4 regions of the Ectobacillus sp. JY-23 genome follow, and region 4 is predicted to be linked to each of the others. Evidence: riboswitches for the same ligand, from Rfam matches in the RefSeq annotation. Region 4 holds a riboswitch; each other region holds the start of a gene.
What was found. Region 4 has a riboswitch for S-adenosylmethionine ahead of mtnW (2,3-diketo-5-methylthiopentyl-1-phosphate enolase). Riboswitches for the same ligand answer to the same signal wherever they lie in the genome.
Positions count from the first base shown of each region.

Region 1: it holds a riboswitch for S-adenosylmethionine, as region 4 does, so the genes downstream of both, MUG87_RS03680 (YezD family protein) here and mtnW (2,3-diketo-5-methylthiopentyl-1-phosphate enolase) in region 4, are expected to answer to the same signal.
Region 2: it holds a riboswitch for S-adenosylmethionine, as region 4 does, so the genes downstream of both, MUG87_RS12115 (bifunctional O-acetylhomoserine aminocarboxypropyltransferase/cysteine synthase) here and mtnW (2,3-diketo-5-methylthiopentyl-1-phosphate enolase) in region 4, are expected to answer to the same signal.
Region 3: it holds a riboswitch for S-adenosylmethionine, as region 4 does, so the genes downstream of both, MUG87_RS07720 (methionine ABC transporter ATP-binding protein) here and mtnW (2,3-diketo-5-methylthiopentyl-1-phosphate enolase) in region 4, are expected to answer to the same signal.

Region 1 is NZ_CP095462.1:701,067-708,935, reverse strand. Features, by position in the region: gene MUG87_RS03690 (glucose-1-dehydrogenase) at 1-448, opposite strand, end outside; gene MUG87_RS03685 (GRP family sugar transporter) at 460-1,305, opposite strand; SAM riboswitch class I at 1,493-1,597, shown strand; gene MUG87_RS03680 (YezD family protein) at 1,701-1,814, shown strand; gene MUG87_RS03675 (phosphoadenylyl-sulfate reductase) at 1,895-2,578, shown strand; gene sat (sulfate adenylyltransferase) at 2,783-3,943, shown strand; gene cysC (adenylyl-sulfate kinase) at 3,940-4,533, shown strand; gene MUG87_RS03660 (nitrite/sulfite reductase) at 4,546-6,165, shown strand; gene MUG87_RS03655 (DUF3906 family protein) at 6,168-6,386, shown strand; gene cobA (uroporphyrinogen-III C-methyltransferase) at 6,462-7,226, shown strand; gene MUG87_RS03645 (sirohydrochlorin chelatase) at 7,227-7,869, shown strand, end outside.
Region 2 is NZ_CP095462.1:2,347,964-2,355,832, reverse strand. Features, by position in the region: gene MUG87_RS12140 (alpha/beta fold hydrolase) at 66-1,145, shown strand; gene pdxK (pyridoxine/pyridoxal/pyridoxamine kinase) at 1,179-2,000, opposite strand; gene MUG87_RS12130 (YjcZ family sporulation protein) at 2,188-2,307, shown strand; gene MUG87_RS12125 (S8 family peptidase) at 2,625-3,860, shown strand; gene MUG87_RS12120 (DUF6944 family repetitive protein) at 3,893-4,663, opposite strand; SAM riboswitch class I at 4,901-5,003, shown strand; gene MUG87_RS12115 (bifunctional O-acetylhomoserine aminocarboxypropyltransferase/cysteine synthase) at 5,269-6,570, shown strand; gene metA (homoserine O-acetyltransferase MetA) at 6,551-7,456, shown strand; gene MUG87_RS12105 (homoserine dehydrogenase) at 7,655-7,869, shown strand, end outside.
Region 3 is NZ_CP095462.1:1,476,169-1,484,037, reverse strand. Features, by position in the region: gene MUG87_RS07740 (shikimate kinase) at 1-291, shown strand, start outside; gene MUG87_RS07735 (YqzE family protein) at 335-538, shown strand; gene MUG87_RS07730 (hypothetical protein) at 1,101-1,328, shown strand; gene MUG87_RS07725 (hypothetical protein) at 1,407-1,553, shown strand; SAM riboswitch class I at 1,689-1,794, shown strand; gene MUG87_RS07720 (methionine ABC transporter ATP-binding protein) at 1,865-2,878, shown strand; gene MUG87_RS07715 (methionine ABC transporter permease) at 2,868-3,533, shown strand; gene MUG87_RS07710 (MetQ/NlpA family ABC transporter substrate-binding protein) at 3,548-4,375, shown strand; gene MUG87_RS07705 (YqhG family protein) at 4,652-5,446, opposite strand; gene MUG87_RS07700 (DEAD/DEAH box helicase) at 5,433-7,112, opposite strand; gene gcvT (glycine cleavage system aminomethyltransferase GcvT) at 7,347-7,869, shown strand, end outside.
Region 4 is NZ_CP095462.1:1,321,898-1,329,766, forward strand. Features, by position in the region: gene MUG87_RS06835 (carbon-nitrogen family hydrolase) at 1-332, opposite strand, end outside; gene MUG87_RS06840 (pyridoxal phosphate-dependent aminotransferase) at 524-1,714, shown strand; SAM riboswitch class I at 1,757-1,861, shown strand; gene mtnW (2,3-diketo-5-methylthiopentyl-1-phosphate enolase) at 1,913-3,154, shown strand; gene MUG87_RS06850 (2-hydroxy-3-keto-5-methylthiopentenyl-1-phosphate phosphatase) at 3,151-3,834, shown strand; gene MUG87_RS06855 (methylthioribulose 1-phosphate dehydratase) at 3,806-4,435, shown strand; gene MUG87_RS06860 (1,2-dihydroxy-3-keto-5-methylthiopentene dioxygenase) at 4,413-4,928, shown strand; gene MUG87_RS06865 (hypothetical protein) at 5,078-5,341, shown strand; gene MUG87_RS06870 (NAD(P)-dependent oxidoreductase) at 5,502-6,395, opposite strand; gene MUG87_RS06875 (serine hydrolase domain-containing protein) at 6,385-7,473, opposite strand; gene MUG87_RS06880 (sensor domain-containing diguanylate cyclase) at 7,565-7,869, opposite strand, start outside.

The DNA.
Region 1 (7,869 bases), 620 kb from region 4:
CGTGTACGCTGGACATATTGATAATATTGCCTTTTATATTGTGCTCGAGCATATATTTAAGTGCTTCGCGGCAACCAAGGAACGCACCAGTCAAGTTGGTGCTAATAACTTTATTCCAATCTTCAAGCAGCATGTCTACAGTAGGAACTTCATTTTCAATGCCTGCATTGTTAATCACTATATCTAGGCTACCAAAATGCTTTGTTGCAGTTTGAATAAGTGTTACCACATTATGTTCGTTTGTTACATCTGTAAACACACCAATAGCCTCACCACCCATTGAATGGGTATCTGTAATAATATCGTCCACATCTTGCTTTTGTTCTTCCGGAAAATAGCAAACAACAACTTTTGCTTTTTCTTTTCCAAAGCGAAGGGCCATAGCTTTGCCAAGACCGCTACCAGCGCCTGTGATAATGACTACTTTTCCTGCCAAATCAGGATACATGATGTGCCTCCTTATGTTTTAGTAAAACCCAGCATGACACCGCCTGCAATAATAAGTAAGCAGCCAATTATTACAAACACCATTTGTTTTTTTGATTTCTTTTCTCCTAAAATAAAAATGCCGCCAAGTGTAGAGATAATAATACCAGTCTGTGATAAAGAAAAACTGGTTGCAACGCCGATTCGTGGGATAGCAAGTAATAAACCAAGATTACCAATGCCCCACACGGCACCAGTAATCACATTACGAAGCGCATACTTGTTAAATGGTCTATGTTTAATGGAAAAAAGCAATGCTCCGGTTACCATCCCTACGCCTTGTGGTAAAATAGCAGACCAACCGTCAATTTCGAACCAGCGTATGATTACGACATATGCCAAAAATCCGACTGTAGAAACTACTAGGAGAAGCAACCCTTTTTTTCGATCACCGCTCTTATTTTTATGTTCTTCTTTCACTGTAAAAAGTACCCCGATAATAATCAATGCAATGGCAATACAGCCGATAAAAGTTGCTGTCTGTGTTTCCCATTCCTTAAAAATAAATACGCCAAAAGCAGTAGTAGCAACAAGTTGCATTCCTGTAGACAAAGGAACTGTTTTAGAAACGCCAAGGTGTTCTACACTGCCATATTGGTTGCCTTGACCGAGAGACCAGAACATGCCGGATATGAAGCCAATAAAAAAGATAAACCAGGATAGATCTGGTGTTTTGTATATATACATAACAATGGAAAATAAAAAAGCGCCCCATGCTGTCCCAAGTAATTGAGAGCGAGAGTCGCCACCGAGCTTGGTACTTAGTAAAACAAGACTGCCCCAACAAAGGGCTGGAAGCAAAGCCAATAAAAGACCCATGGTGTAAATCCTTTCTTTTTATTATTAGTTTGACCCAGTGCATACACTTTTATATATGCAGGATTGGTTTACCCACCCATTCATGCACCTTGTTAGTACTCATAAGAATGTAACTTCCTAAAAAAATTAAAACTTATCGGAAAAGTGCGATTGCAAAAATTTAGAATTGTGTTACAATAAACTAAATCACTTATCCAGAGAGGCGAAGGGAACTGGCCCGATGAAGCCCGGCAACCTGCGAAAAGCAAGGTGCTACTTCCAGCAAAATGGTGCCCATTTTGAAAGATAAGGTAAAATAGTTACCTCAACAGTCTTTTCGAAATGGAAAGATTTTTTTGTTTATTATGGGAAAAGGGGGGGCTGTTGTGGTAGCAGAAGAACAGTATCGAGTCATCATGGAAAAAATTAAATTGATGCTCGACGATATGAAGTTCGGATCCATTACACTCATTGTACAAGATGGCAAAGTTATTCAGCTTGAGAAAAATGAAAAAGTTCGGTTGAAGTAAAAGCGCTGACTAGAGAAACTAGAGGCGGTTTTAACCTAAGGGTTAAGACTGCCTCTTTTTGTATAAAGGAGGAAGGTCGCATGATTACGTATGAAACGTGGGGAACCCTCCCTTCCTTTTCGGAGGATGATGGTGCAAAAGGAGCACTGTCTGTACTGCGCTGGGCATACGAAGAATATGGCGAAAATATTGTGTATGCCTGTAGCTTTGGTATAGAAGGGATTGTACTCATTGATCTTATCAGCAAGGTAAAACCGGATGCTAACATTGTTTTTCTGGACACAAATCTTCATTTTAGAGAGACATATGATGTGATTGCAAAAATAAAGGAGCGATTTCCAAAACTGCGTATTGAAATGAAACGGCCTGCACTGAACTTACAAGAGCAAGAAGATGCGTACGGACCTAAGCTATGGGAACGTAATCCGAATGCATGCTGTAACATTCGAAAAGTACAGCCATTACATGAAGCCCTCAGTCAGGGAAAGGCATGGATTTCGGGTTTACGTCGTGAACAATCACCAACGCGAAAGAATACAGAATTTCTTAACCAAGACCATAAGTTTCATTCCATTAAGGTTTGCCCACTTATTCATTGGACGTGGAAGGACGTATGGCGTCATGTATACCGCGAAAATTTACCTTACAATATACTGCATGATCAGGGGTATCCAAGCATTGGTTGTGAAATGTGTACGCTGCCTGCACAAGGAAGAGATGGCAGATGGTCAGGTACGAATAAAACAGAATGTGGTTTACATTAGAAAACCAAGTAAACCAATTTGAGAACTATATAAATGCAAATAGGAAATCTGACATACTTTTTGAATAGGAAAAGGCTATGTGCAACTACTCTTAGTACCTAAGATAGGGCAGGGCTTATGAGCTAACAGTTTTTGTGCTTTCGTTATTCTATTGTTGGTATGTCTCAAAAAATTTGCTGTATATGGATAAAGGAGCGAAAAAGAATGAGTCAGATTCTCCCGCATGGAGGTACATTAATTCAATTAGTGGATGAAACGTACGATACGTTTCATATTGAAAAAGAAGTCGAGTTAGACACGGTCGCACTCAGCGATTTGGAATTGATCGCAACAGGTGCATATAGTCCCTTGACTGGGTTTTTAACGAAAAAGGACTATGATGCAGTCATCAACCATATTCGTCTGGCCGATGGTACTGTGTGGAGCATTCCTATCACGTTGGCTGTTACCCAGGAAAAAGCAGGTGAACTACGTGTAGGTGAGCATGTTCGCCTTATAAAAGATGGAGTAACATATGGCGTTCTTCAAATTGAAGACATATATACACCGGATAAATTAAAAGAAGCACAGTATGTGTATGGAACAAGGGACGAGGCACACCCTGGTGTAAAGCGTGTGTTCAATCGACCCAATGTTAATTTAGGGGGGCGCATTACTCTTGTAAAGCGCGTTCCAAAAGATCAATTTGCATCATATCGACTAGATCCCATTGAAACAAGACAAAAGTTTGCCGAGTTAGGCTGGAGAACAGTGGTAGGGTTTCAAACACGAAATCCGGTTCATCGTGCGCATGAATATATTCAAAAGACAGCGCTAGAAACAGTAGACGGTCTATTCTTAAATCCACTGGTCGGTGAAACAAAGTCCGACGATATTCCGGCGGATGTTCGCATGGAGAGTTATGAAGTATTATTGCAAAAGTATTATCCAAAATCTCGTGTGTTTTTAGGAGTATTTCCAGCTGCTATGCGTTATGCAGGACCACGTGAAGCAATTTTTCATGCACTTGTGCGTAAAAATTTTGGCTGTACCCACTTTATTGTAGGCCGTGATCACGCAGGGGTTGGCGATTATTATGGCACATATGATGCACAGAAAATCTTTAGTAATTTTACAGCAGAGGAGATCGGGATTACGACATTGTTCTTTGAAAATAGCTTTTACTGTAATGAGTGTGGTGCAATGGCTTCTGCGAAAACTTGCCCACATGGAGCCGAAAGCCATGTAATTTTATCAGGTACTAAGGTTCGTGAAATGTTACGAAATGGAGAGATTCCCCCGAGCACATTTAGCCGTCAGGAAGTCATCGAAGTGTTAATTCGTGGATTACGTCGGGAACAGGTTGCTGCTGGAGGTGTCCAATGAGTGAAAACATTATCTGGCACGATGCCTCAGTAACAAAGGCGGAACGAAGAAAACAAAACAAGCATAACAGCTTTGTACTTTGGTTCACTGGACTATCTGCCTCTGGTAAATCCACTGTAGCAAATGCAGTGGCACGGAAGCTATTTGATGCAAATATCCGTAGTTATGTACTAGACGGCGACAATGTGAGGCACGGTTTAAATAGAGGCTTAGGTTTTTCCGAAGAAGACCGCAAGGAAAATATTCGTCGCATCGGCGAAGTTGCAAAGCTGTTTGTTGATAGCGGCACTATCGTATTAACTGCCTTCATTTCACCATTTCAAGAGGATAGACAAACGGTCCGCAATTTACTCGAAGCTGATGAGTTTATTGAAGTATTTGTGTATTGTCCGCTAGAAGAATGTGAAAAACGAGATCCAAAAGGTTTATATGAGAAAGCAAGAAACGGTGAGATTAAGCAATTTACAGGAATTGATTCACCGTATGAAGAGCCTGTGAAGCCAGAAATTACCCTCCATACGCATGTATATACGGCAGATGCGTGTGCGGAGCAATTGCTACAGTATTTACGAGAGAAACAATACATTTAAGGGGGCGCAAGTATGGGATATGAAAAAACATGGGCGGAGAACCCGAAATTAAATGAAACAGAAAAAAAGAAGCTCGTTAAAGATGGTCTTGAGATTTATAAAGATATTCCGTACTACGCGGAAAATGGATTTGATTCTATTCCAAAAGAGCAGTGGGATATGTTCAAATGGGCTGGCTTATATTTGCAGCGACCAAAAGAAGCAGGTTATTTTATGATGCGTGTCAATGTACCGTCCGGTATCTTAACGAATAATCAGGCTATTGTGTTGGCAGAAATCGCAAGAGATTATGGTCGCGACGTCGTGGATATTACAACGCGTCAAGCTATTCAATTTCACTGGCTGCGTATTGAGCAAATTCCTGATATTTTACAGCGACTTGAAAACGCTGGCTTGTCTTCAGCTGGTGCTTGTGGTGATATTACACGTAATATCGTCGGCAATCCACTTGCTGGCATTGATCGAAATGAACTATTTGACACCACTGAAATTGTAAAAGACGTGTATGAGTTTTTCCAATTTAACGAGGAGTTCTCAAACTTACCACGCAAATATAAAATGTCGATTAGCGCTAATACGTACAATGCATCAAATGCAGAAATTAATTGTGTGGCATTTACACCAGCTGTAAAAGATTTAGATGGAACTCGTGTTAATGGCTTTCATGTCAAAGTGGGCGGAGGATTATCAGCGCGTCCATTTTTAGCACAAACGCTGGATATCTTTATTCGTCCGGAGCAAGTAAAGGATATTGCGATTGCAATTACGACAATTTTCCGTGATTACGGTTATCGTGAAAAACGCCACTTATCTCGTTTAAAATTTTTAGTTGCTGATTGGGGCGTAGATATATTTAAGGAAAAGCTTCTTGAGCTAACAGGTCCATTGCCAGAAAAGGGAGAAGATGCAACGGAAGGATGGAACGCCGGCTACTTTTACGGGGTCCATGAACAAAAGCAGGATGGATTATACTACGCTGGCTTTAATGTACCAGTAGGGCGTATGAATGCAAGTGAATTGCTTGAAGTGGCACGCATTGCAAAAGCATATGGAAATGGTGATATTCGCACATGTAACTCACAAAACTTTTTAATTCCGAATGTACCAAAAGAGAACGTTGAAGCTTTGCTACAAGAGCCGTTGTTCCAGCGCATCAACCAACAGCCGCAATCGTTTATCGGTCACGCTGTTTCTTGCACAGGGATCGAATATTGCAATCTTGCTTTAGTAGAAACAAAAGAACGTTTACGTCGCATTGCCACCTATTTGGATGAACAGCTCACATTAGATGTACCAGTTCGTATTCATATGGTAGGGTGTCCTAACTCCTGCGGACAGCGTCAAATTGCTGATATCGGCTTGCAAGGCGTGAAAATGAAAACAGCGGACAAGCGCATGGTAGAAGCCTTTGAATTATATGTGGGGGGAACACTGCTTGACGGCGGAACTTATAATGAGAAGCTCAAAGGAAAGGTTGATGGCGAGCATTTACCAGCCGTCTTGTACGAATTTTTATCTGTATTCAAGACAGAAAAGCTACCAAATGAATCGTTTTTCTCTTATGTAGGTCGCGTTGGTTTAGAGCATCTGCAGCAAAAGCTTGATGATATTCTAGAGGAGGCGGCGGTGTAACGATGGAGCTATATCGTTTTGAGGTGGTGGCTGAAGAGAAAGTGATTCCAGTCATTATTGTTGCTGAAAATGAAGAAAAGGCGTTTCGGGCAGTTGAGGTAGAATTAGAAAAATATTTTTTACGATTACCTGTGATTACAGATATCACCTTATATGAGAAAAAGCGCATTCATAAAAGTGCTGGATATGTAATTTATGAGCAAGAAAATATTTCAATATAAGGCGTTCTTAATCTCGCTGTGAACAAGCAACGGTGAGATTTAACAGAGTCCATCATAAAAAGTGAGGGGAAGCGTGTGGGAAAGGTATATCTTGTCGGGGCGGGACCGGGAGATCCGGATTTGATTACTGTGAAAGGTTTAAAATGCATTCAGCAAGCGGATGTAATCCTATATGATCGGCTTGTGAATAAGGAGTTACTGACGCACGCAAAGCCCGAAGCGGATTTAATTTATTGCGGTAAATTACCCGATTATCATACGATGCAACAGGAGACAATTAATGCTTTTTTAGTAAAGCTTGCGAAAAAGGGGAAGGTAGTTACACGTTTAAAAGGAGGTGACCCGTTTGTATTTGGACGGGGGGCTGAAGAAGCAGAGGCGCTTGTGAAAAATGGGATTCCATTCGAAGTGATTCCAGGTATCACCGCAGGTATTGCAGCTCCTGCATACGCTGGTATTCCAGTTACTCATCGTGAGGCCGGAGCAAGCTTTGCCATCGTTACGGGACATCGACGTGCAGGTGCAGAGGAGCAAACGAAATGGGAAAGTTTAAAAGGGATTGACACGCTGGCGATTTATATGGGCATGAGTAATTTACCGTATATTTGCGGACAGCTCATCCATCATGGAAAAAGCGAACAAACGCCGGTGGCTTTGGTGGAATGGGGTACAACTGAAAAGCAACGTACAGTCACAGGAACGCTTGGTACAATTGTCACAATTGCCCAAAAAGAACAGGTGCAAAATCCAAGCATGATTATCGTGGGGGAAGTAGTGCGCTTTCGTGAAAAGATTAAATGGTTTGAACAGCCGCTTCCGTATGCAAGAGAGGCGTTTTAAATGCAAGCTGTCTTATATGTATGCCATGGAAGCAGGGTAAAGGAAGCTAATGAACAAGCACGTTTTTTTACTGAGCAAGCGATGAAGCTTGTGAATGCCCCGATACAAGAAGTGTGTTATTTGGAGCTAGCTGCACCTTCGATCGCACAAGGATTTGCTACGTGTATCACAAAAGGAGCGACACGAATTGCTGTTGTACCTGTTTTATTGCTAACAGCTGTTCATGCAAAAGAAGATATTCCCAATGAGCTGCTTTATGTCAAGAGGCAGTATCCGAACGTTACAGTGACGTATGGAAAACCTTTTGGTGTTCATAACAGTATTATAGATATTTTGCTAGAGCGTATTGATGTAAACCAAGCTGGAGAGGGGGCACGAGTGCTACTAGTAGGGCGTGGCAGCAGTGATACGGATGTGAAACGTGATATGAAACAAATTGCGCAACTTCTAGAAGAGGCTCACCCATTTCAAAGTGTAGAGATCTGCTTTTTAGCCGCCGCCGAGCCGCGCTTTGAGGAAGCGATCAAAACTGCAGCTGCAACGCAAACACAACTGTTTGTTGTGCCCTATCTCCTTTTTACAGGGCTGTTAATGAAAGGAATGGAACGAGAAGTTCAGCGCTATGGTAATCACGTTGTACTCT
Region 2 (7,869 bases), 1.0 Mb from region 4:
GAAATTAAAAAAGAAGGGAATGATGTTTTTTCCTCGTATTGAAATACAAGAGGGGAGATGGGAGCTTGCTAGTAAAGAGGTCAGTTTTTTCGCAAAGTAGCTATCGATTTAATTGTGGAAAAGAAATTCCCATTCAAATCGGTTATGAAACATACGGTACTTTGAATAAACAAAAAGACAATGTAATTCTTGTCTGTCATTATTTTAGTGCGACAAGTCAAGCGATCAGCTGGTGGGGAGACTTAATTGGAGATGATAAAGCAATAGATACGAGCCGTTTTTTTGTAATTTGTACAGAAAATCTATGTAACGTTCAACAAAAAAATCCCAATGTTATTGCAACTGGCCCCGCTTCTATAAATATTGCAACAGGAAAGCCATATGGGATGGATTTTCCAGTATTCACTTTTGCAGACATGGTCAAAATTCAAAAAGAATTGCTTGCTTCTTTAGGTATTCAGAAGCTACATGCGGTGATTGGTCCTTCCGCTGGAGGAATGATTGCACTTCATTGGGCGGTTAAAGAATCGAATATGGTAGAACGCTGTATTGGTGTAATAACAAATGCGCAAAGTCCAATTTTCACATCATGTAATGTGCTACAGCACGCCATTCGTGCAATACAGCTGGATTCGAATTGGAATGGTGGTCAATATTACGGAAAAGCAGAGCCTTTTGAAGGACTTCATCTAGCTGCTCAAATGATGTACACAAATGCGTTTAGTACAAAGTGGTATGAAGATATGTACAAAAGTAGTCGAGAAACGCTACAAGCCCCGCAAGATATGGAGCGAGCGGTGGCGTACGAGATAGAAATCTATGAAAAAGTAAAGGAAAACATCACCTATTGTGATGCAAACCACTGGCTTTATACATCACGTGCTACTATGCTGCAAGATATATCAGCCGGTTTTTCAAATATGCAGGAAGCGCTGGAGCGTATTCAAGCGAAGGTTTTATTAATCTCTTGCTATGAAGATACTCTGCAGCCTGCATATATGAGTGAGGAAACTGTAAAGCAGTTACAGGTGCTTGGAAAGAAAGCTAGCTTTTTTGGATTTCATAGTATATACGGACATATGGGGGGGATTTTGGATACGCATCTTTTTGCAAAGCAAGTGGAGGAATGGCTGGCAGATAGATGAGCCATAGGCAGGAATAAGCAGCCAAATGGCTGCTTACTTTTCTTTTCCGGCGCCAAACTTGCGGTATGCCCCGTGATGTGTTGGTCCAACATATTCATTTAATGTGAAAGAATGGCGGATGGCATCTGTAATAAATGCTTTTGCTGTAGAAATAGCTTCTTTTACAGGAGCACCTTTCGCAATTTCAGCGGCAATTGCTGCTGAGTATGTGCAACCAGCACCATGTGTATTTGATGTCTCTATTTTATCGGATTCTAAAAGATCGAATGTTTCTCCGTCGAATAATAAATCGATGGCCTTTTCTGTTCCTAGCTTACTGCCGCCCTTAATCAGGACATATTTTGCACCTAACGCATGAATCTTTTGCGCCGCTTCCTTCATATCATCTAAGCTATTAATTTTTACGCCGCTCAATTGATATGCTTCAAATAAATTAGGTGTAACAATTAAAGCTTTAGGAACAAGAATATCGCGCAAGGCATCGTTTGTTTCAGGATGAAGCGCCTCATCCGCACCTTTACAAACCATTACCGGGTCAACGACAACGTTGCGAAGATTGTGTTTTTCTAGCTCGTCTGCAACCATTTCAATGATTTCAACAGATCCCAGCATCCCTGTTTTTAATGCATCAACACCGACGCCCTCTATTACAGTCTCTAGTTGTGGTTTTAATGTAGAGGCTGCAATTGGAAATACATTATGTGCCCAACCTTCATGCGGATCCATTGTTACAATTGTCGTTAAAGCTGTCATTCCATATACACCAAGCTCTTGGAATGTTTTCAGATCGGCTTGAATTCCGGCACCACCGCTTGTATCGGAACCAGCAATTGTGAGTGCTTTATGTAATGTCATCTGTTTGTACCCCCATTGATGTTTTTTCTTTATTATAGTCAATGATACACATACTGTAAAACAAAGAGGAACGACATAGGACACATGCTACAACGCCCATTTTATTTCGGACGTGCGCAAAAGCATCGTATAACCATATTATATCTTTGTACACACATCTTAGTAATATATAAGGAGGCACAAAGCTATGTACGGTTACGGTGGTTATGGTGGCTGCGGCTATGGTTATGGCGGCTTTGCTTTAGTGGTTGTATTATTTATCCTTTTGATTATCATTGGTGCAAGTTTCCTTGGTTATGATGGCTAAAAACTATTAGGCCCTTGTGTATACAGGGGTCTTTCTTTATATACGGCTGTGTTAAAGTCCAATGTTGATCATTCGCACTTGTTGATTGGAGTAAAGGATGTGAGACTCCTCCGGGAAAAGCGAGTGAGACCCCGCAGGTGCATAGTGCTGAGGAGACTCCCTGACCGCCCGCGGAAAGCGAACCTACGTAACGGGAATCAACAAAGAAATTTAACAGAACCTTATGTACAAAAAAATCCTCTAGTATCCATGTCAGTTTTCTTTGTTTTACATACCTTGTACTAAAGACATGTTTGATTGAATAAGGGAGGATATTAATGAAAGAGAGCTTTGAATTTGAGGACAAGTTTGATAAGGCACTCCTAAGAGAAATAAGTGAAAATGAAAAAAAAGACGCTACATCGCCTGCAATTATTCCTGTTATTATACAGATTAGCAAGGATTCTTCTGTGAAAAAATTACAAGATTTAATTATGTTAAGGCCTGAAGAAAAAGAAGGGTTAAATATTATTAATCTGAAGTTAATGGCTGCGCAATTATCTATTAAAAGCTTAAGACAATTAGCAAGATTAAAGGATATAGAAAAAATTTACTGCGATTATAAAGTAAGTACGAATTTAAATATAGCCACAGCAGCAGTGGGGGCGAATTTTACTAGAAACACGTTTGGATTGACAGGCTTGAATGTAGGAATTGCAATTGTTGATACGGGTATTTATCCACACCCTGATTTTGTTACGCCTATCAATCGCATTGTCCACTTTAAGGATTTTATTAACGGTGCAACAGCACCATATGATGATAATGGTCATGGTACACATGTCGCGGGCTGTGCCGCTGGAAATGGGTCTATTTCGGGAGGATTATACACGGGGGTTGCTCCAGATGCTTCATTAATTGGAGTAAAGGTATTAGATAGTAGTGGAGGCGGCTCAGCTTCTACCGTTATTGCTGGAATTGATTATGTTATTCAAAATAAAGCACAATTCAATATCAAAATAATGAACCTATCGCTAGGAGGACCACCCACATTAACATACTCCGACGATCCTCTTGCGCGCGCTGCTGCATTGGCTATAGATGCAGGTATTTTTGTTGTAGCTGCTGCAGGAAACAACGGAGCAGCACTTTCAGTTGATACCCCTGGCATTCATCCAAAAGTTGTAACCGTAGGTGCTATTGATGATTTGAATACAGCTAGCATTTCTGATGATGTAAAAGCACCTTACACAAGTAAATCCCCTACAATAGATGGTTTATTAAAACCAGATTTATTTGTGCCAGGCAGTAATATTACGGCTGCTTATTCACCCAATTCTACACTTGGTTTGCAAAATCCAGGGGCTATCGTGGGTGGTACGTATATTACATTATCGGGAACATCCATGGCTACGGGAATTTGCTCTGGAATGGCGGCTTTAATTTTGCAGGCATATCCCCCGTTTTCACCGGAGAAGGTCAAGCTAACGATGCTGCAAAGCTTACAGTCTTTTACTTCTGTACGTGAAGGATATCTATTGATGCAACAAATTTTCAAACTATTGTTATCATGAAAATAGAGAGTATCTCCTATGGAGACACCCTCTTATTCTTCAGACGACTCTTCTTTATCATCTTCCTTTTGTGTATCTTTTATTTCTTTTTTATTCTTTTTATCCACGTCTGATTTCTCACTTACCTCCTGTGTTTCTTCTTGAATTTGACCAACTAGAGATAGGACAGACCCGACGGCTTGCACCCAGCTACCTACGAATATAATTGTTTCATTGCGATCCATTATAAGTAAGCCATTAGGTCCAATCTCTTTTTTTGACTCTTCTTTCGTATCCACCCTCTTCTCCTTGTCAGATGGATCTTCTTTATCAGAAGAAGTTTCTGCTTCTCCCTCTTGATTTTGCTCCTGTTGTTCTTCTCGAAGCTGCCGGATACCCCCAATTGCTTGCAGAGAATTTCCGATTGCTTGCAGTAAGTTTCCTATAATGTTAAAGTTTTGCCCTGCTGCCGTAGGGTCTTCAAATTCATCCCCAAGTGCAGTCAATCCCCCTAGAGCTTGTAGCCAATTTCCAGTTATAATTGCCCTTTGGCCAGCATCTCCGTCCCGATCTAATAGGATACCGGCAACAACAGTTGAATTTCCAGTGGCTTGTATTTCATTGCCTATCTTTTCTAAAGATATGCCATCTTGTCCGTCAGCTTCTAGTGCGTTACCTGTTGCTTGTAGAACATTGCCGTATAGGTCAAGATTACTCTTTAGACCATCGCCTAAAAAAGGAAGCGGTGTACTACCGATAGCCGCGGTGATAGTACCTATGGCAGCTATCGCGGCTCCGAATATTTCTTTAAATTGATTGCTCATAAGCCATGCGTCCATTCTGTTTGTTGTCATCGTATTATATTCAAGATAGGGAATGAGTGATTGTAAAAAATTATTATGTTAAAAAAGTGACCTTAATAAAATAACTTTATGTGATTTACAATATGTGTTTAGAACACGTTGAAAAAGTCTTTGATAATTAAGGTAAATAATTTTAAAAATCAAAAAAATAATTTGACTTTTCTGTGATTTGTATATAAAATCAAGCTAATTTCATACGTCTTATCAAGAATAGGTGGAGGGATCAGGCCCAGTGAAACCTTAGCAACAGCCGGTAACGGAATTGTGCTACATCCTGCAGAATAATGCTGAAAGATAAGAGAAGTATGGTCGAACGTGTAATAGGACTGCTTCTTTTGCCTTTGGGCGAGAGAAGCAGTTTTTTATTTATAGGCTGTGTTAAAGTCTGATGTTTCTAATTGAAACTTGTTGATGAGAGTGAAGGGGTGAGACTAAGAGAGTCAAGGGGAGACATCGCAGGCTCATAGCGCTGAGGAGACTCTTTAACTGTCCGCTGAAAGCGAACCCCTGCGGAAATCAACAACAAACTTGAACAGAGCTATTTTATATCAGAGAGGGTGTTTGAAATGGGAGAGCAATGGAAGCAAGGGACAATTTGTGTGCAGGGCGGATATACACCAAAGAATGGAGAGCCACGTGTACTGCCATTATATCAAAGTACAACTTATAAATATGATACACCAGACGACTTAGCAGCTCTGTTTAATTTACAGGCGGAAGGCTATATCTATACGCGTATTGGTAACCCAACTATCAATGCGTTTGAGCAAAAGTTAAGTCAACTGGAGGGCGGCGTCGGGGCAGTAGCTACCGCGTCCGGTCAGGCTGCCATTATGCTGGCGATTTTAAATATTTGTAACGCAGGAGATCATCTTCTTTGCTCATCCACAGTTTACGGAGGCACCTTTAATTTATTTGGCGTGAGCCTACGTAAGCTCGGCATTGAAGTTACTTTTTTTGATCCAAACCTACCTGCGGAAGAAATTGTGAAGCTAGGCAAGCAAAATACAAAGCTTGTATACGGAGAAACGCTTGGAAACCCGGCGATGAATGTACTTAACTTTGAAGAGTTTACAAAGGCAGCAAAGGAGCTTGATGTACCACTAGTGATTGATAACACACTGGCAACGCCTTACTTATGTCAACCTTTTGCCCACGGTGCTAATATTGTCGTGCATTCCACAACAAAGTACATTGACGGTCATGCCAGCTCTCTTGGAGGAATTGTGATTGATGGCGGTAATTTTAACTGGGATAACGGAAAATATCAGGAACTGGTTGAACCGGATGCCACGTATCATGGTGTACAGTACGTAAAAGACTTTGGTGCCGCAGCTTATATTGTAAAAGCGCGCGTACAACTGCTTCGCGATTACGGAAACTGTATGAGTCCGTTTAATGCATACATCAGCAACATTGGCCTCGAAACGCTCCATTTGCGTATGGACCGCCATAGTCAAAATGCGCTAGAGATTGCAAAGTGGCTTGAGAAGGATGAACGCATCAGCTGGATTCATTATCCAGGTCTCGAAAGCAGTACGCAGTATAGCTTGGCGGAAAAATATTTGAAAAAGGGCGCTAGTGGTGTACTAACATTCGGGGTAAAGGGTGGTGCAAACGCAGCGAGGGAGTTTATTGAACAAGTAAAACTAGCGGCACTTGTTACACATGTTGCAGATGCGCGTACATCGGTCATTCATCCTGCCAGCACAACGCATCGCCAGTTAACAGAGCAGCAGCAGCGCCTCGCAGGTGTGACACCGGATTTAGTCCGCTTATCTGTGGGAATTGAGGATGTGGAGGACTTGATCGCAGACCTCAATCAAGCGTTATCAGGAGGTAAGCAATATGCCCATTATCGTGGATAAGGATTTGCCAGCTCGTCAGGTTCTCGAGAGCGAAAATATTTTCGTGATGACAAAGGAGCGGGCAACGACGCAAGATATTCGGGAGTTAAAAATCGCCATTCTCAATTTAATGCCCACCAAACAAGAAACGGAGGCGCAGCTATTGCGTCTGCTTGGAAATACGCCCCTTCAGGTTGATGTACACTTGCTTCATATGGAATCTCACCATTCCAAAAATGTATCGAAGGAGCATTTAACTAGCTTTTATAAAACATTTCGCGATATCGAAAATGAACGCTTTGATGGCTTGGTCATCACTGGTGCGCCTGTCGAGACACTTCCTTTTGAGGAGGTAGATTACTGGGAAGAGTTAAAACGAATTATGGAATTTTCAGTGACAAATGTCACTTCTACGCTTCATATTTGCTGGGGGGCACAAGCAGGTCTTTATTATCACTATGGGGTGCCGAAATATGACTTACCTCAAAAAATGTTTGGTGTGTTTGAGCATGAAATAAAAGAGCGCAACCTGCCGCTGCTTAGAGGGTTTGATGAACGTTTCTTTGCCCCTCACTCTCGTCACACAGAAGTACGTGCAGTAGATATTGAGAGTGTTGCTGATCTGCATGTGTTGGCGTGTTCAGAAGAAGCTGGCGTCCATCTTGTGGCAGATAACGCCGGTAAGAATATCTTCATTTTGGGGCACAGTGAATATTCGAGAGATACGTTAAAGAAAGAATATGAGCGCGATATCGCGAAAGGTATACCTATTAACGTACCTAAAAATTATTATCCGCACAACGATCCAAATCAAGAGCCGTTTGTGGCTTGGCGGAGTCATGGAAATTTACTTTTTTCAAATTGGCTCAATTATTACGTCTATCAAACAACGCCTTATATCTTGTGATAGGTTGAATATAAGGTTGCAAAAAGGCAGCAATGACTGCCTTTTTATATATACTTTTCTTGAGATTTAAATGAAGTGTATTTGAAAACGATTACTATACGCAAAGTGATTTTTTATATTCTGAATGTTCAAAAAACATTGTTTTTAAAATATACAGCCTATATAATTGCAGATAAATAAACGAAGGGGTGGGGAAAGATGGTTGAAATTAAAGTAGGACTACTAGGTCTTGGAACTGTTGGCAGCGGGGTAGTCAAAATTATTGCATCTCATCAAGATCGCTTGGCTCATCAAATTGGCTGTCCTGTTAAAGTTGCGAAGGTGCTTGTGCAAAATCCGGAAAAAGAAAGAGATGTCGCCATCAATCCTGCCCTGTTAACAACGGATGCAGATGAGGTTATAAATAGTGAGGA
Region 3 (7,869 bases), 150 kb from region 4:
GAAGATCATGTGATTATCACGACTGGGGGAGGTGTGGTACAAAAACAAGAAAATCGTGAGTGGATGTTAACGCACGGAACAGTATTATATGTATACTGCGATGTTGAACACATCTTCAATCGGTTACATGGAGACACATCAAGACCATTATTAAAAGATCGTAGCGCATTTATTGAGCTTTTTCAAAGCAGGCAAGAGTACTATAAACAAGCGCACTACCACATTGATACGACTGGGAAACGTATTGAACACATTGTAGAGGAGCTTACATCCTTGATTAAAGAAAGGTGAAGCCGGACATACTGGGAATATCATTGTAAGTGGAGATGATAGTATGTCTATGAATGATTATATTAAGTTTATGACGCAACAGTTTGTATCTTATATGGATAGCCCTAAGGAAGAAAGAAAAGAAAAGCGGCAACAAAAGAAAACTCAAAAAGAGCCGTTTTTAAATCGTTGGTTCGGTGTTCTACCGTTAGGTGTAACTTTATTGTATCGCAAAGCATCTGATAAGCAGCCTAAAAAGCAAGCATAAAAAACACCGGATAACGGTGTTTTTTATATGAACTTTTACATATATTCATAACAAACAAGGAGGCCTTGATATGCAAAAGAAACCAAGTATTTGGTTATGGGCTTTTTTAAGCTTAAGTATTGGCATTGTAACGGGATGGATAACATTCATCATGATGATAGCACTACAAGCTATTCATAAATAAATGTATATTGGTATGGATTAACGAACTAATGGTAATGTAGGCTAAACGATGAATATTTTGAGGAGCATATAGTTGATAAGACCATAGACATTCAGTTAGAGGCTCTTAGGCGTTCACTCTTATGTCATAGAAATGCTAATTGTCCTTTCATGGTTTCATAGAAAAGGGAAATTCTGTGTAAAAATAAGTGAGAAACAGTAGTTTTTGTAGGGAAAGATAATAAAAGTCAGATAATTGTCACAAATTAACGAAAAAAACATATAAACATTATGTCAATATTGTTTTATAATATTACACATACACTAAATACAACATATAATATTGTGAAATTTATAACATGCATAAAAATGAAAACGTTATCAAAAAAGGAGGGAGATTATGAGTAAGTTCTTTTGTAATAACCATTCTTCCAATGTAGAGGATTCAAAGTTGATTGCGTATGCCGAAGCAATCTATGGAAAAAGTGGTCGTTCTGTACTTGAGAATTTATTGGCAAAAGCATCAATTCGCTTGCGTGATAAATATCCGCACGAATCTGATGAGCAAATTGCTGTAATGGCCAATCGAGGCTTGTATGATATGTTAAGTCGCTATGTAGAAGAGTAGTTAACAACTGACCTTCTCTTGTATAAAATGCCAACGATAGCATAAGCTACAAATAGTTTACATGAAGGAGGTGTCGCAATGAGCAACGGAGCAGGAGGTTCTAAAAAAAACGAAGAAAATGATGCGAACCACGTAAGTGCCAGAACAAAGGCGCAGCAAAAGCGCATGACTGAACATCAGCAAAAAGAACATAATAATGGTCGCAAATATAATGGTAAAATATGAGTCATTGACAAGTGTCAATGACTTTTTTCTTTTCTAGCTTCATAAAAGGTAGGCGATTTCTAAAGTGATTTAAAAAATATAGTGTTGACAGGTTGAAATTTAAGATGTATTATTCAGACTAATTGAAAAATAAATTACTTATCAAGAGAGACCGAGGGATCAGGCCCAATGACGTCCGGCAACCACCGTAACTGGAAAGGTGCCACTTCCTGCAGAATGTACTCATTCTGAAAGATAAGTCGCGACTATAGTTGACGATGTCTCTTTCGAATGAAAGAGACTTTTTTTATTGTGTTAAAGGGGGACAAGATGTGATTGAGATACGTAATCTTACAAAAGAGTATCAGACGAAAAAAGGAACTGTAATAGGAGTAGATCGTGTTTCTTTACAAATTCACAGCGGTGAAATTTTTGGCATTGTCGGTTATAGCGGCGCGGGAAAAAGCTCATTGCTGCGTTGTTTAAACCTGTTAGAACGCCCTAGTGCTGGACAGGTACTGATAGATGGAGTTGATTTAACAGCCCTACATAAAAACCAGTTGCGACAAGCACGGCTTAAAATAGGAATGATTTTTCAGCATTTTCATCTTATCAGCTCGAAAACGGTTTATGATAATATTTCGTTTTCTCTAAAGGCTGCAGGAAAAAGCAAACAAGAAATTGAGAAAAAAGTAACTGAATTGCTTCATTTGGTAGGCTTAGCAGATAAGAAGGACGTATATCCAGCACAGCTTAGCGGCGGTCAAAAGCAACGTGTGGGTATTGCAAGAGCGCTTGCTAATGATCCATCTGTTTTACTGTGTGATGAAGCTACATCAGCGCTTGATCCAAAAACAACCAAAAGTATTTTACGCCTACTAAAGGATATTAATCGTGAGTTAGGTATTACGATTGTTCTGATTACACATGAGATGGATGTTGTTAAAGAGATATGTGATCGAATGGCTGTGATGCAAGATGGAAAAATCATAGAAGAAGGGTCTGTATATGAATTATTTGCGAATCCGCGTGAAGAATTGACACAGCAATTCATTGACAGTGTATTACAGTTTGAGATACCAAAGCGAGTATTAGAACATTGCAAAGGCACCATCATTAAAATCCAATTTCAAGGCTCAATTGCAGAAGAATCGGTTGTATCAGATGTGTTTCAGAAGTTTCGTGTGCAAGGAAATATTTTGCACGGGAAAATTGAATATATACAAGAAACACCACTTGGTATTTTTGTGATGGAGTTAATTGGCGATGCTTCAGAAGTAAGGCAAGCAATTGCTTATATTACAGCTAAAACGAAGCGATTGGAGGTAATGTATGATGCCGCTTGATAGCTTAATAGAAATTTTACCAGATTTAAATAAAGCATTTTTCCAAACGTTGTATATGGTTAGCATTTCATTGGTTGTAGCCATCATTGTGGGATTGCCACTAGGCGTTTTGTTATTTGTGACAGATCGAGGCTTATTTTTAGAAAACATTCCTGTCAAAAATGTGGTAGGTTTTGTCGTTAATATGGTTCGATCAGTCCCCTTTATTATTTTGCTTGTAGCACTCTTGCCATTAACGAAGTTAATCACAGGAACGACAATTGGTCCGACAGCTGCTTCTGTTTCCTTGTCTGCTGCTGCCATTCCGTTTTTTGCTCGGATCGTAGAAACGGCATTGCGAGAGATTGATAAGGGTGTCATTGAGGCTGCTGTTGCTGCGGGGGCAACACCGTGGATGATTATTAAAGATGTGCTGCTACCGGAAGCGCGCCCTGGGATTTTACAGGGTGTGACACTAACAACTATCAGCTTGGTCGCATACTCCGCAATGGCAGGTATTGTTGGTGGTGGTGGTGTGGGTGATTTGGCTATTCGCTTTGGTTATTACCGCTATGATAATGCAATTATGATTACAACAATCATTATACTGATTTGCTTGGTACAAATTATTCAAATTGGTGGCGATCGTTTAGCGAAAATACTAGATAAGAGATAAAGGAGAGATACACAATGAAAAAATATATGATGATATTTTGGGTATTCCTAGTAGGGATTTTAGCTGCATGTGGAGGAGAAACAACAACGAAAGAAGCAGGAACATCCAAAACGATAAAAATTGGTGCAACAGCGGGACCGTATAGTGATATGGTAACAAAAGCAATTAAACCGCAGCTTGAGAAAAAGGGTTACAAAGTGGAGGTTGTGGAGTTTAGTGACTATATTCAACCCAATAAAGCGTTGGCAGAAGGTAGTATTGATGCAAACTTATTTCAACACAAAATATATATGGAAACATTTGCGAAACAAAATAATATGCAGTTATCAGAAGTAATTGTTGTACCGACTGCACCAATGGGCGTATACTCAAAAAAATTTAAGTCATGGAAAGAAGTAAAGGATGGCAGTACCATCGCCATTCCTAATGATCCTGTTAATGCAGCACGTACATTAACGATGCTACAGAGTGAGGGAATTATTAAACTGAATGCGTCTGTAGATCCGTTAAAGGCATCTGAAAAAGATGTAACAGAAAACAAAAAGAGCTTAAAATTCCAACCGATTGAAGCTGCACAATTGCCAAGAGCTGTAGAAAGTGTTGATTTAGCAGCTGTTCCAGGCAACTTTGCATTGGCAGCTAAAATGAATTTATTGGATGCTATTCAATTGGAAAAAATGCCTGATTTATATCGCAATCGAGTGGTGGTTAATACGAAAGATTTAGAAAAAGCAGTTGCTAAGGATTTAAAAGAGGCTGTTGAGTCTAAAGAATTTGACGCAATCATTGATAAAGAGTTCAAAGGCTTTGGGAAACCGGAGTGGATGGTAAATCGTAAGTAGTGGAGAGCAGCGCCTTTGAAGCGCTGCTTTTACTATAGATAGAGGTGATGAAGGTGGAATGGAAGTTACGGATGTACTAATCGTATGCCACAAAGGGGACTTGAAAGTTTGCAGCGACAATTTTTAGAGCACAATCCTCTGAAAACGTCTTTATCCCAATTGAGAAATTATATGATGCATCTGCCCTTCTAAATAAGTTCACCCATGTGATAGGGCTTATAAATGAAAAAGCAATGCCTGTGCTACAGGCATGCTAAGTAGCGCCATACTAAGACGCTACTGTATGTACCGAGGTGATAAATAAAATAACCCTGCATTAATCACTTGCATAACGATTTGCGGCTCGTACTGTTCTTTGAGCGCTTGTTTTTCTACTTCAAAGCTATCGGGTAGCTCTTCCTTATCCTCATAAAACTTGTGAAGTAGCTGTAAATCGTGGTTCCAACGCTTTCTAGCTTCAGTTGCCCACGTGTGATCTTCCTGGGAGATGATTGATTTTAAAGCCTCTTCCACCCGTTTTATGCCGCTTTGTGGCTTAATGATGGGACTGAGTGTAAAGCAAAAGTCAGGGATTTTCGGTGTAAGCGGAACCTGCTGCAATGTTTCATGAAAATTGTTCACCATCGTTCCTGTTAACAGATGAAGACCGAGTGAATACAGCGTATCTTTTTTTCTATCACATTGATACGAGACCTTTATATTTACACCAAGCCATGGATGTAGAGGCGTTTGTTGCCCTTGTGCGTGTACACGTTCATACATACGTATATAAGAGCCTAGATTTCGTGACACGCCAAAAATTTGATGTAAACGAGGCGAGCCATAGTGAATAGGTTCGCCCTTCAAATCTTCGGGAGCTTTATTTTGATCTGTGATAAATGTAAGGCGCATTGGATTTGGTACGCCTCCGGTTTTCTCTAAATAATGCCAATAAAACGGTCTGTTCATGAGCAGTTTGTCCATTTCAATTGTAAGCTGCACATCTAGATGATAATCTGTTTGCGCGAGAACTTCACAGTGGTTAGCAGTAAAAAAACGATGTAAGTAGTGATGAATTTCATGTTGCTGCATAGCGATCAACTCCTGTATCGTGACGTCGGGCAAAGTCAATAATAGATGTCAAATTATCCATTTTAATGCGAATTTCTCCATCGCTTTTGGCATGGGCAAAAATGTCTTGAATGTGATCTTCAATATTTTTCATATCAATACGTGTCAAGATTTCATCTAATTCACCAATCACACGCTCAAATAAATCAATTTTTTCATACAAAAGTTTTAAAATATGCTCTTCGACCGTATGCTTTGTCGCCATATTGTAAATATGAACATCATTTTGTTGACCAAGGCGATGAATACGGCCGATGCGCTGTTCAAGACGCATTGGGTTCCAGGGTAAATCATAATTAATCATATAGTTACAAAACTGGAGATTGATACCTTCTCCACCGGCTTCTGTAGCGATTAATACTTGTGCATGGTTTTGGAAGAGCTCTTTCATCCAATCTTTTTTTCCACGCTTAAATCCCCCGCGGAATGGGACGGAAGAAATGCCATTTTGCTTTAAGAACCATTGTAAGTACATTTGTGAAGCTCGGTATTCCGTAAAAATGACCACTTTATCGTCAATCTCTCTAATGATTTCTAAAATCCGCTTTGCTTTTGAATTAAAAGGAATGCTATTAACGTGGTTCATTAATAGGTGAATGTAAGGATCGACTTCATAAGCTGGGTCTTCTTTAGTACGTTTTTCTACTAGCTTTTGTAAGGAAAAATACACGGCTTCTCTGCTACTGCATGCTTCTCGCTTTAATGTTAACGCGGAAAAAGCTGAAGAATAGGCATTTCCTTTCCAATTTTCGATGGCTGTGTATAATGCGCGCTCTTCATTATTAAATTCCACAAATTCGGTGTATACATGGCGCTTTGGCCATTCAATGCCAGTGTCGTTGCGCCGATTGCGTACCATAACACCGTTTATTAGTTCTTTTAAATGCTGATCGGTTTCGAGTGTCCTATTTTTAGAAGCATAATATTCGTCAAAGTTCGACTGATTACCTAAATGACCGGGCTTTAGTAATGAAACAAGATTAAAAATTTCTTCGATTTTGTTTTGTACAGGTGTTGCGGTTAACAATAAGCAAAATCGTTTCTTTAAAAGCTGTGCAAATTCATAGTTTTTTGTTTTATTGTTTTTTAACTTATGCGCTTCATCAATAATGATTAAATCGTATTCCTGGCCCAGTACGATATCTCGGTGCGGCGCTCGTTTGGCGGTATCAATAGAGGACACAATAACATCTACTTGCTCCCACGAATAGCTTTTTTTCTGAGCTACCGCCGGGATGTGAAACTTTGTATTCAATTCATAAGCCCATTGAGATACTAAAGAAGCGGGTACAAGTATCAATACTTTTTTTACAAGGCCACGAATCATATATTCTTTTAAAATAAGTCCGGCTTCAATGGTTTTGCCAAGACCCACCTCATCAGCCAAGATTGCTTTTCCGTTCATTTCTTCAAGTACAGTACGTGCAACTTCAAATTGATGCGGTAAAATGGTGAGCTCAGGTAAAAAAGACGGAGCCTGTAAGCCTTCGAAAGAAGGAATAAGAAGTTGCTTTTCCGTTTCATAAGCCAAATTATATAACTCCCAATTTGTCCAAGGACCATCTTCCATTACGCGCTGCAGAAATTCGTCGTACCAAGATGAATCCGTTGTGATTGTCACGTTCATATATTCACGCCCTCTACCAATTCGAAATTATTTTTTTTGCTAGAATATTGATGAAATAGAAAGAAAAATGTTAGGATAATGATGAGTCATATATGGAATCTTTCGTATTTTATCCGTAAATAACAACTTTTATTTACGTTTTCATGAAAAAACTTAGGAAGATTCCGTATATCCAATAGGTTTTGTGCAAAAATGTTTAGTTGTTTGCCAGTTTGCGATAAGGGGGAACAAAGGATGACTTTACAACGTACACCGCTGTTTGACGTGTATGCTAAGTACGGCGCAAAAACAATCGACTTTGGCGGTTGGGATTTGCCCGTTCAATTTTCAAGCATTAAAGAGGAGCATGAAGCCGTTCGAACGGCCGCAGGACTTTTTGACGTATCTCACATGGGAGAAATTGAAGTAAAAGGAACTGACAGCTTGGTCTATTTACAACGTATGCTGACAAATGATATCGCACTCTTAAAAGATGGTGGTGCGCAATATACAGCAATGTGTTATGAAGACGGCGGTACAGTAGATGATCTATTGGTTTACAAAAAAGCAGATCATGATTACTTGTTGGTTGTGAATGCTGCGAATCTTGTAAAAGATTATGATTGGCTTGTTTCACATGTACAGGGAGATGTAACAGTAACAAATGTTTCCGAAGAAATTGCGCAATTGGCTCTGCAAGGACCAAAAGCAGAATCTATTTTACAAAAGCTTACAGAACAAGATTTGACAGAAATTAAATTTTTTAAATTTAAAGATA
Region 4 (7,869 bases):
GCTTTACTGTACTCCATCAAGCATTCACCTTGCTTATTATAGACATACATTGTGTTAGTCACATCAGTTCCAATGCGCTTTGCAATCGATCCGCCGACGATTGTTACAGCAAATTGTCTTGCCCATTTACGAAATAAGGCTTGCACAGCTTTTCCATTCTCATCGGCTAATACATCTAATCGCTGCAAATCATAGCCCGTCGTCCACAACTCTGGAAGCACTACTACATCTGGTTTACCTAACATTGCTTCCTTCAGCATCACTTCTACAAGTTCTATATTTTTTTCAACATCACCAAAAATTACATCGGTTTGCAAACAAGCTACTTTCATCACGAGTTCCCCCCTAGTTCGTTATCTTCACAAGCTACACTTCTTTCCATACTTCTAAAACTCCTCTTCCTTCATGCATACTGCTTTTTCTCCACATAGAAAGAATAGTTTACATTTTACTTTACAAACTCCCAACAAGAATATATGATTGTTCACTAGAATTGCAACAATTTTCCGAAGAGGTGAAATACATGAAACATTTCAACCCCTCCACGACATTGACTTCGCTACCTAAGCAATTCTTTGCAGGGCTGGTACAGAAGGTAAATGCAGTGATAGCACAGGGTCATGATGTAATTAATTTGGGACAAGGAAACCCTGATAGACCAACGCCAAATCATATTATTCAAGCATTACAACAGGCAGTAGGAGAACCTGTTCATCATAAATATCCACCTTTTCGTGGTCAATCTTCCTTGAAGCAAGCTGTTGCTGACTTTTATGCCAGAGAGTATGGCGTAACAATAGATCCAGAAACCGAAGTTGCTATATTGTTCGGAGGTAAAGCCGGGCTTGTAGAGCTACCTATTTGCTTTACAGAACCCGGTGATAGTATTCTGGTGCCAGACCCAGGTTATCCAGATTATTGGTCCGGCGCAGCGTTAGCACGTATAAACATGGAAATGATGCCGCTCTTGCCGGAGAATCAATTTCTTCCTGACTACACATCTATTAGTCTAGACGTAGCAAAACGAGCTAAAATGATGTTTTTAAACTATCCTAATAATCCTACAGGCGCAATTGCAACATCAGCATTCTTTGATGAAACCGTTGCATTTGCGGAACAACATGATATTTTGGTTTGTCATGATTTTGCATATGGTGCAATTGGATTTGAAGGTAAAAAACCTCTTAGCTTCTTACAAACACCGGGCGCAAAAGATGTTGGAATTGAAATTTATACATTCTCCAAAACGTATAATATGGCAGGCTGGCGTATCGCGTTTGCAGTTGGAAATGCAAGCGTGATTGAAGGGATCCATGTATTGCAAGATCATATGTATGTAAGTATCTTTGGTGCTGTTCAAGAAGCGGCTCGTCAAGCCTTATTACAACCGCAAGATTGTGTAACGGAATTAGTTGCTTGCTACGAATCTCGTAGAAATGCTCTCATTTCTGCTTGTCATCAAATTGGTTGGGAAGTAACTGCACCAGAGGGCTCATTCTTTGCATGGCTTAAAGTACCTGAGGGTTATACCTCGCAACAATTTGCAGACATTCTGCTTGAGCAAGCTCATGTCGCGGTAGCACCCGGATCTGGTTTCGGCTCCCATGGTGAAGGCTATGTACGAGTAGGTCTTTTGCATACAGAAGAACGTCTACGAGAGGCAATCAATCGCATTTCACAATTGGAAATTTTCAAAAAAGCGTTGACAACTTAACATTTTTTTGCGAAAATCCAATTATTCAAAAAATATAAAGCCATTTTATCAAGAGCAGGCGGAGGGACGAGCCCGATGAAGCCCGGCAACCGACTTACCTAGTAAGCACGGTGCTAATTCTCGCAGCATAATGCTGAAAGATAAGGATGCAGATAAAAACCTCTCCTTGTCGAGAGGTTTTTTTATTGAGGAGGAATCATAATGGGCGTAACTGCTACATACTTGATACATGACAAACAACATAATTTAATAAAAAAAGCGGAGGGAATCGCACTTGGTCTCACAGTAGGATCTTGGACCGATTTACCCTTATTAGAGCAGCAGCAATTAAAAAAATATAAAGGAACTATTATCAGTATCGAAGAATTAGAACCGAATGAACAAGCAGATGCTTATCTCGGTAAGCCGGCTACACGCGGACTAGTTAAAATTCATTATCCAAGCCTAAACTTTTCTCCTGACCTGCCAGCAATTTTAACAACAGTATTTGGAAAGCTTTCACTGGATGGTGAAATCAAACTTGTCGACTTAACATTTTCTGACGACATCTTAGCAGCTTTTCCCGGACCTAAGTTCGGAATAGAAGCCATTCGGGCTCTTGTGAATGTACACGATCGACCACTTCTTATGAGCATTTTTAAAGGCGTACTCGGACGCGACTTGTCATTTTTAAAAGAACAACTAACAGAGCAAGCCTTAGGAGGTGTCGATTTAGTCAAAGATGATGAAATCTTATTTGATAATCCCTTAACTCCTTTCACAAAACGCATTACAGCAGGCAAAGAAGTTTTACAAGAGATATATGAAACGCAAGGAACAAAGACGCTGTATGCTGTTAACTTATCAGGGCGCACATTCGATTTAAAAGAGAAAGCAAAGCGCGCGGTAGAAGCCGGTGCTGATGTACTGTTATTTAATGTCTTTGCTTACGGTCTTGACGTTTTGCAGTCACTGGCAGAAGACAAGGATATTACTATTCCAATTATGGCCCATCCTGCTGTTAGCGGTGCCCTAACCTCGTCGGAGTTTTATGGTATTTCAACACCGCTTTTACTTGGAAAACTGCTTCGCCTATGCGGTGCAGATTTCTCCTTGTTTCCGTCGCCATATGGCAGTGTCGCCCTAAATAGAAAAGACGCTCTGCAAATCGCCCAATTTCTGAAAGAACCTGCCACTTATAAACAAACATTCCCTGTGCCATCTGCAGGTATTCATCCGGGACTCGTTCCGCTTCTAATTAGTGATTTTGGCCTAGACTCCATTATCAACGCAGGCGGCGGGGTACATGGTCACCCAGACGGCGCAGCGGCGGGTGGGCGCTCCTTCCGAGCAGCAATCGATGCAACGCTTCAAGACATACCACTGAGTCAGTACAAAGATGATGCTCTGCAAAAAGCCTTGTATTTATGGGGAAACCCTTCCGAAGAGGTGAAAATATGACGATTCAAATCTTTTGCGACTTTGATGGAACAATTACTGAAACAGACAATATTGTCGCGATTATGAAGGAATTTGGGCCACCTCAAACAGAAGAGATCAAAAATAAAGTATTATCCCAAGATCTTTCTATCCGAGATGGTGTAAGTCAAATGTTTCAGCTTCTTTCAACAGAGTTAAAACATGATATTATTCATTTCTTGCAGCAAAAAGCGCGAATTAGAGCAGGCTTTACAGAGTTTATAGCTTTTACACAAAAGCATAACCTGGAGTTTTATGTTATTTCAGGAGGGATGGACTTTTTTGTACACCCACTATTGGAAACGTCAGTTTCACAGGAACAAATTTATTGTAACGCAACTGATTTCTCAGGCTCTCACATACGTATAGATTGGGTTCATGCTTGTGACAAAGCTTGCGAAAACGATTGCGGTCTTTGCAAGCCTTCTCTTCTTAGAAGACTTGGTAAAAAGAATGCACTTAAAATTGTCATCGGTGACTCCATTACAGATTTACAGGCCGCTAAACAGGCCGACCTCGTCTTCGCACGTGACTTTCTACTAACAAAATGTAATGAACTTGAGATACCTTGCATACCATTCGAAACATTTTACGATATTCAAGATTACTTGCTTCAGAGATTAGGGGTGCAACATGAAACAATATTGGAACGAGTTGAGTGAAATAAAAAAAGATTTAGCCGCTAAAGACTGGTTCCCCGCAACAAGCGGCAATATTTCTATAAAAGTAAGTGATGAGCCGCTTCAATTTCTCATTACAGCTAGTGGGAAAGATAAGACCAAAATAACTCCGGAAGATTTTCTTTTAGTAGATCAGACCGGTCGTGCGATAGAAGAGACCCATTTGCGTCCCTCAGCAGAAACGCTTTTACATGTTCATATCTATAATCAAACTAAAGCTGGCTGTGTCCTACATGTTCATACGATAGAAAACAATGTTATCTCTTCTCTATACGAGCATGAAGTAACAATTGGCAATCAAGAGATTATTAAAGCACTTGATATATGGGAAGAAGGAGCAAAAATTACAATTCCTATTATTGAAAACTATGCTGACATTCCTCTTCTTGGTGAAACTTTTCTTCCTCATATCACAGGAGATACAGGTGCTGTGCTCATTCGAAACCATGGCATTACAGTATGGGGGAAAAATGGTTTTGATGCCAAGAGACGTTTAGAAGCATACGAATTTTTATTTCGTTTTCACTTAAAATTATGTTCATTACAAGGAGGAGCTTATCATGGCACAAATTCGCATTCATGAAATAAATACACGTATCGAAACAGATGCTGAGGTTGTTTCATTCTTGAAATCACAAGGCGTTATCTATGAAAAATGGGATATCGACAAATTGCCAACACATTTGCAAGAAAACTTTGCTTTGACAGATGAGAACAAACAAGAAATTTTGGATACTTTTGCTACTGAAATTGCCGATATATCTGCTCGACGCGGCTATCAAGCAAGCGATGTAATTTCCTTATCACAGAGCACACCAAACTTAGAGCAGCTTTTACAAAACTTCCAACGTGAACATCACCATACAGATGATGAAGTTCGCTTCATCGTTAGCGGACACGGCATCTTCGTCATCCAAGGTACAGACGGCCGATTCTTTGATGTAGAACTACAACCAGGAGACTTAATTTCTGTGCCTGAAAATGTTCGTCACTACTTTACATTAATGGAAGATCGTCAAGTTGTTGCGGTACGGATTTTCGTTACGACCGAAGGCTGGGTTCCCATTTATGCATAAAAGCTTGCGCATCTAGCGCAGGTTTTTTTATGCATATCACCTCCTCTCATCCACTACTTTTGTCTATTTTGTGAACGTTTTGTGTAAATTTTTTGAACTTCACGACTATACTAGATATAAGAGCTGTTATTTAAAGAGGAGGATTTAAGATGAGTATGATTATATCCCTCATAATTGGTATGATATGCGGTATATTCCCAGCTATTTTCGGATTACTTCGTGAGCAATTGGAAATTGGCATATATGGTTTCGTTTCCTGTATTGTAAGCGCTCTTCTGTTCGGTATATATATATCCATCCCCATTTCTTTTTTGTTTTTGTTGTATCTCGTTAAGAGAACCACAGCTACCAACAAACGTATCATCGGAGAATTGGTTTCTCTTCCAGTTCAACCTGAATCCGAACGCTCATAAGATAAAAATTACGGTGAAGTTTAGTGAGATCTTAGGAGACAATTTGCATCTGTAATGCAATACTTCTAACAAAATCAATATAAAAAGAAACGGGCTTTGACCCGTTTCTTTTTACTTATGTTCGTCTAAAACACTAAACAATTCTTGGAAATATAATGCGTTATCTCTGTATATACGTTGTATAAAGCGCTTGCGTACCATCATTTTCTTTTCCATGAGCAGCTAATTCCTCATACATTGCTTTTGCCATCGCTAAACCCGGTAAGGATAAATTCATACGCTCTGCTTCTTCTAATGCAATCTTCATATCTTTAATAAAGTGCTTAATATAAAAGCCTGGCGCAAAATCTCCTTTCATCATACGCGGTGCGAGGTTGCTTAATGACCAACTTCCTGCAGCTCCTGTAGAAATACTTTTTAGCACCTGTTCAGGGGACAAACCTGCTTGCTTTGCATATGCAATCGCCTCGCATACACCAATCATATTAGAAGCAATGGCAATTTGATTACACATTTTTGTATGCTGCCCACTTCCCGCTTCACCTTGTAACACAATGTTTGTTCCTAACAGCTGTAGTAACGGTAACACCCTCTCAAATACCTCAGCATCTCCTCCCACCATAATGGCGAGCTTCGCCTCTCTTGCACCAATATCGCCCCCAGAAACAGGTGCATCCAACATATGTATGCCCTTTTCTTTCGCTTGCTTATACAAGTTTTCAGCTAGAGTTGGAGTAGATGTTGTAAAGTCAATACAAATACTGCCCCGTTGAGCATATGCCAATATTCCATTGTTCCCTGTATATAATTGTTCGACATCATGAGGATAACCAACCATTGTCATGATAACATTTGCTTGTTCTGCCAATTCTTGTGGAGTATTAGCCCAAACGGCACCTTTCTCCACCAATACACTTGTCTTTTCTTTCGTGCGATTATGCACTATTACGTTATATCCTCCGCGCAACAGATGTTGAACCATGCTAGCTCCCATTACACCTGTTCCAATAAAACCAATTGTACTCATTTTTGCAACTTCCTTTCTAGTTTTTATGAGATACCATATCTCGAAACTGTTCGTTGAACGGGTCTCCGATACTGCTCTGCACATTGGAAAATAAAATAACGTAACTGTTCTTTTGTGTACTAATATTATTAAATGTTGTCCAACCAGATATTACACCATGATTATGGTAAAATGCAGGAGAAATATGAAAACCAAATCCATATTGTTTATAAGCCGATGGAGTAAACATAAGCTGCACACTCTCCGGCTTTAGAAGTACTCCCTTTATAATTCCTTCATCTAACTTTTTCATATCTTGTACTGTTGTGTACATATCTCCACATCCGAATAACCAATCCATGGACGAAATGGGGGCAGGTACAATACCGTTGTCAGTTTTTCTATATCCCTTTGAAATGTTCACATCATCCTTCCATGTTCCAAAGCCAGAACTCGTCATTTCTACAGGGGTAAAAATATACTTTGCTGCATATTCAGGAAATGCCATGCCTGTGATGCTTTCTATTATATGTGTTAAAACCATATAATTACGATCCGAATAAGTCCACCCCGTGCCTGCTGCAAAATTCAGCGGTTGTTTTCCAATCCATTCAGCAACTTTCTGGTGTTCTCGTACTTTAACACCGGCGTGCGTCTTACCTACTCCCATCTCAGGTATACCTGATGTGTGCGTTAACAGCTGGTATAAAGTAATATTTTTTTCTACTGGGAATATCGGTATATACGTGTGAACATTTTCATTGAGATTTACTTTTCCCTGTTCATAAAGCTGCAGTATCGCTATAGCTACAGTTGTTTTTGTAATAGATCCTATTTGATACTTTGTCTGAACAGTATTCGGTACTTTCTTCTCAAAATCTGCAAATCCGTAAGCTTTCTCTAGTACTGTAATACCATCCTTTATTACTAAGACCGTTCCATTAAAGTTGGCTTGTTGTAAATATGTATCAAGTTTATTGGTTAAATCATCTACACTGGCTGCCTGTGTAATAGGAATGAGAGACGATTGCCTCTTCTCTTGCTCATTACTGTCCAGCTTTATTCCAAAGCAACCAGCCATGGCAAATAATATAGCAGCCATCCCAATTTTTATTTTTTTATTCATTTTGAACCCCCTAGTTGGCTTGACCCAACACAGTTCCCCTTTTCTATTATCCAAATAAACAAAAAAAAACGCAACATAAGTTGCGAAATATTTAATCTCTTCTGTTTTTATATAAAGACACCTGATTCTTCCCTTTATGTTTCGCTTCCTGCAAAGCTGCTTTTGCACGCCCCATTAATATTTCTCGCGATATTCCATTTTTATACATTGCAACACCAAAACTCGCCGTTAAACGAGATATACCTGTAAACTTTTTCGTCTCAATAAAAAAACGTAACTGTTCTGCTCTTTGAAAAGCTTCACGTTCTGTCGTTGCAGGAAAAAGTAAAGCAAACGTATCTTCTTCTAGTCTTGCAAAGATATCTTTTGAATGTAACTGTGCAGTAATAAGTTCAC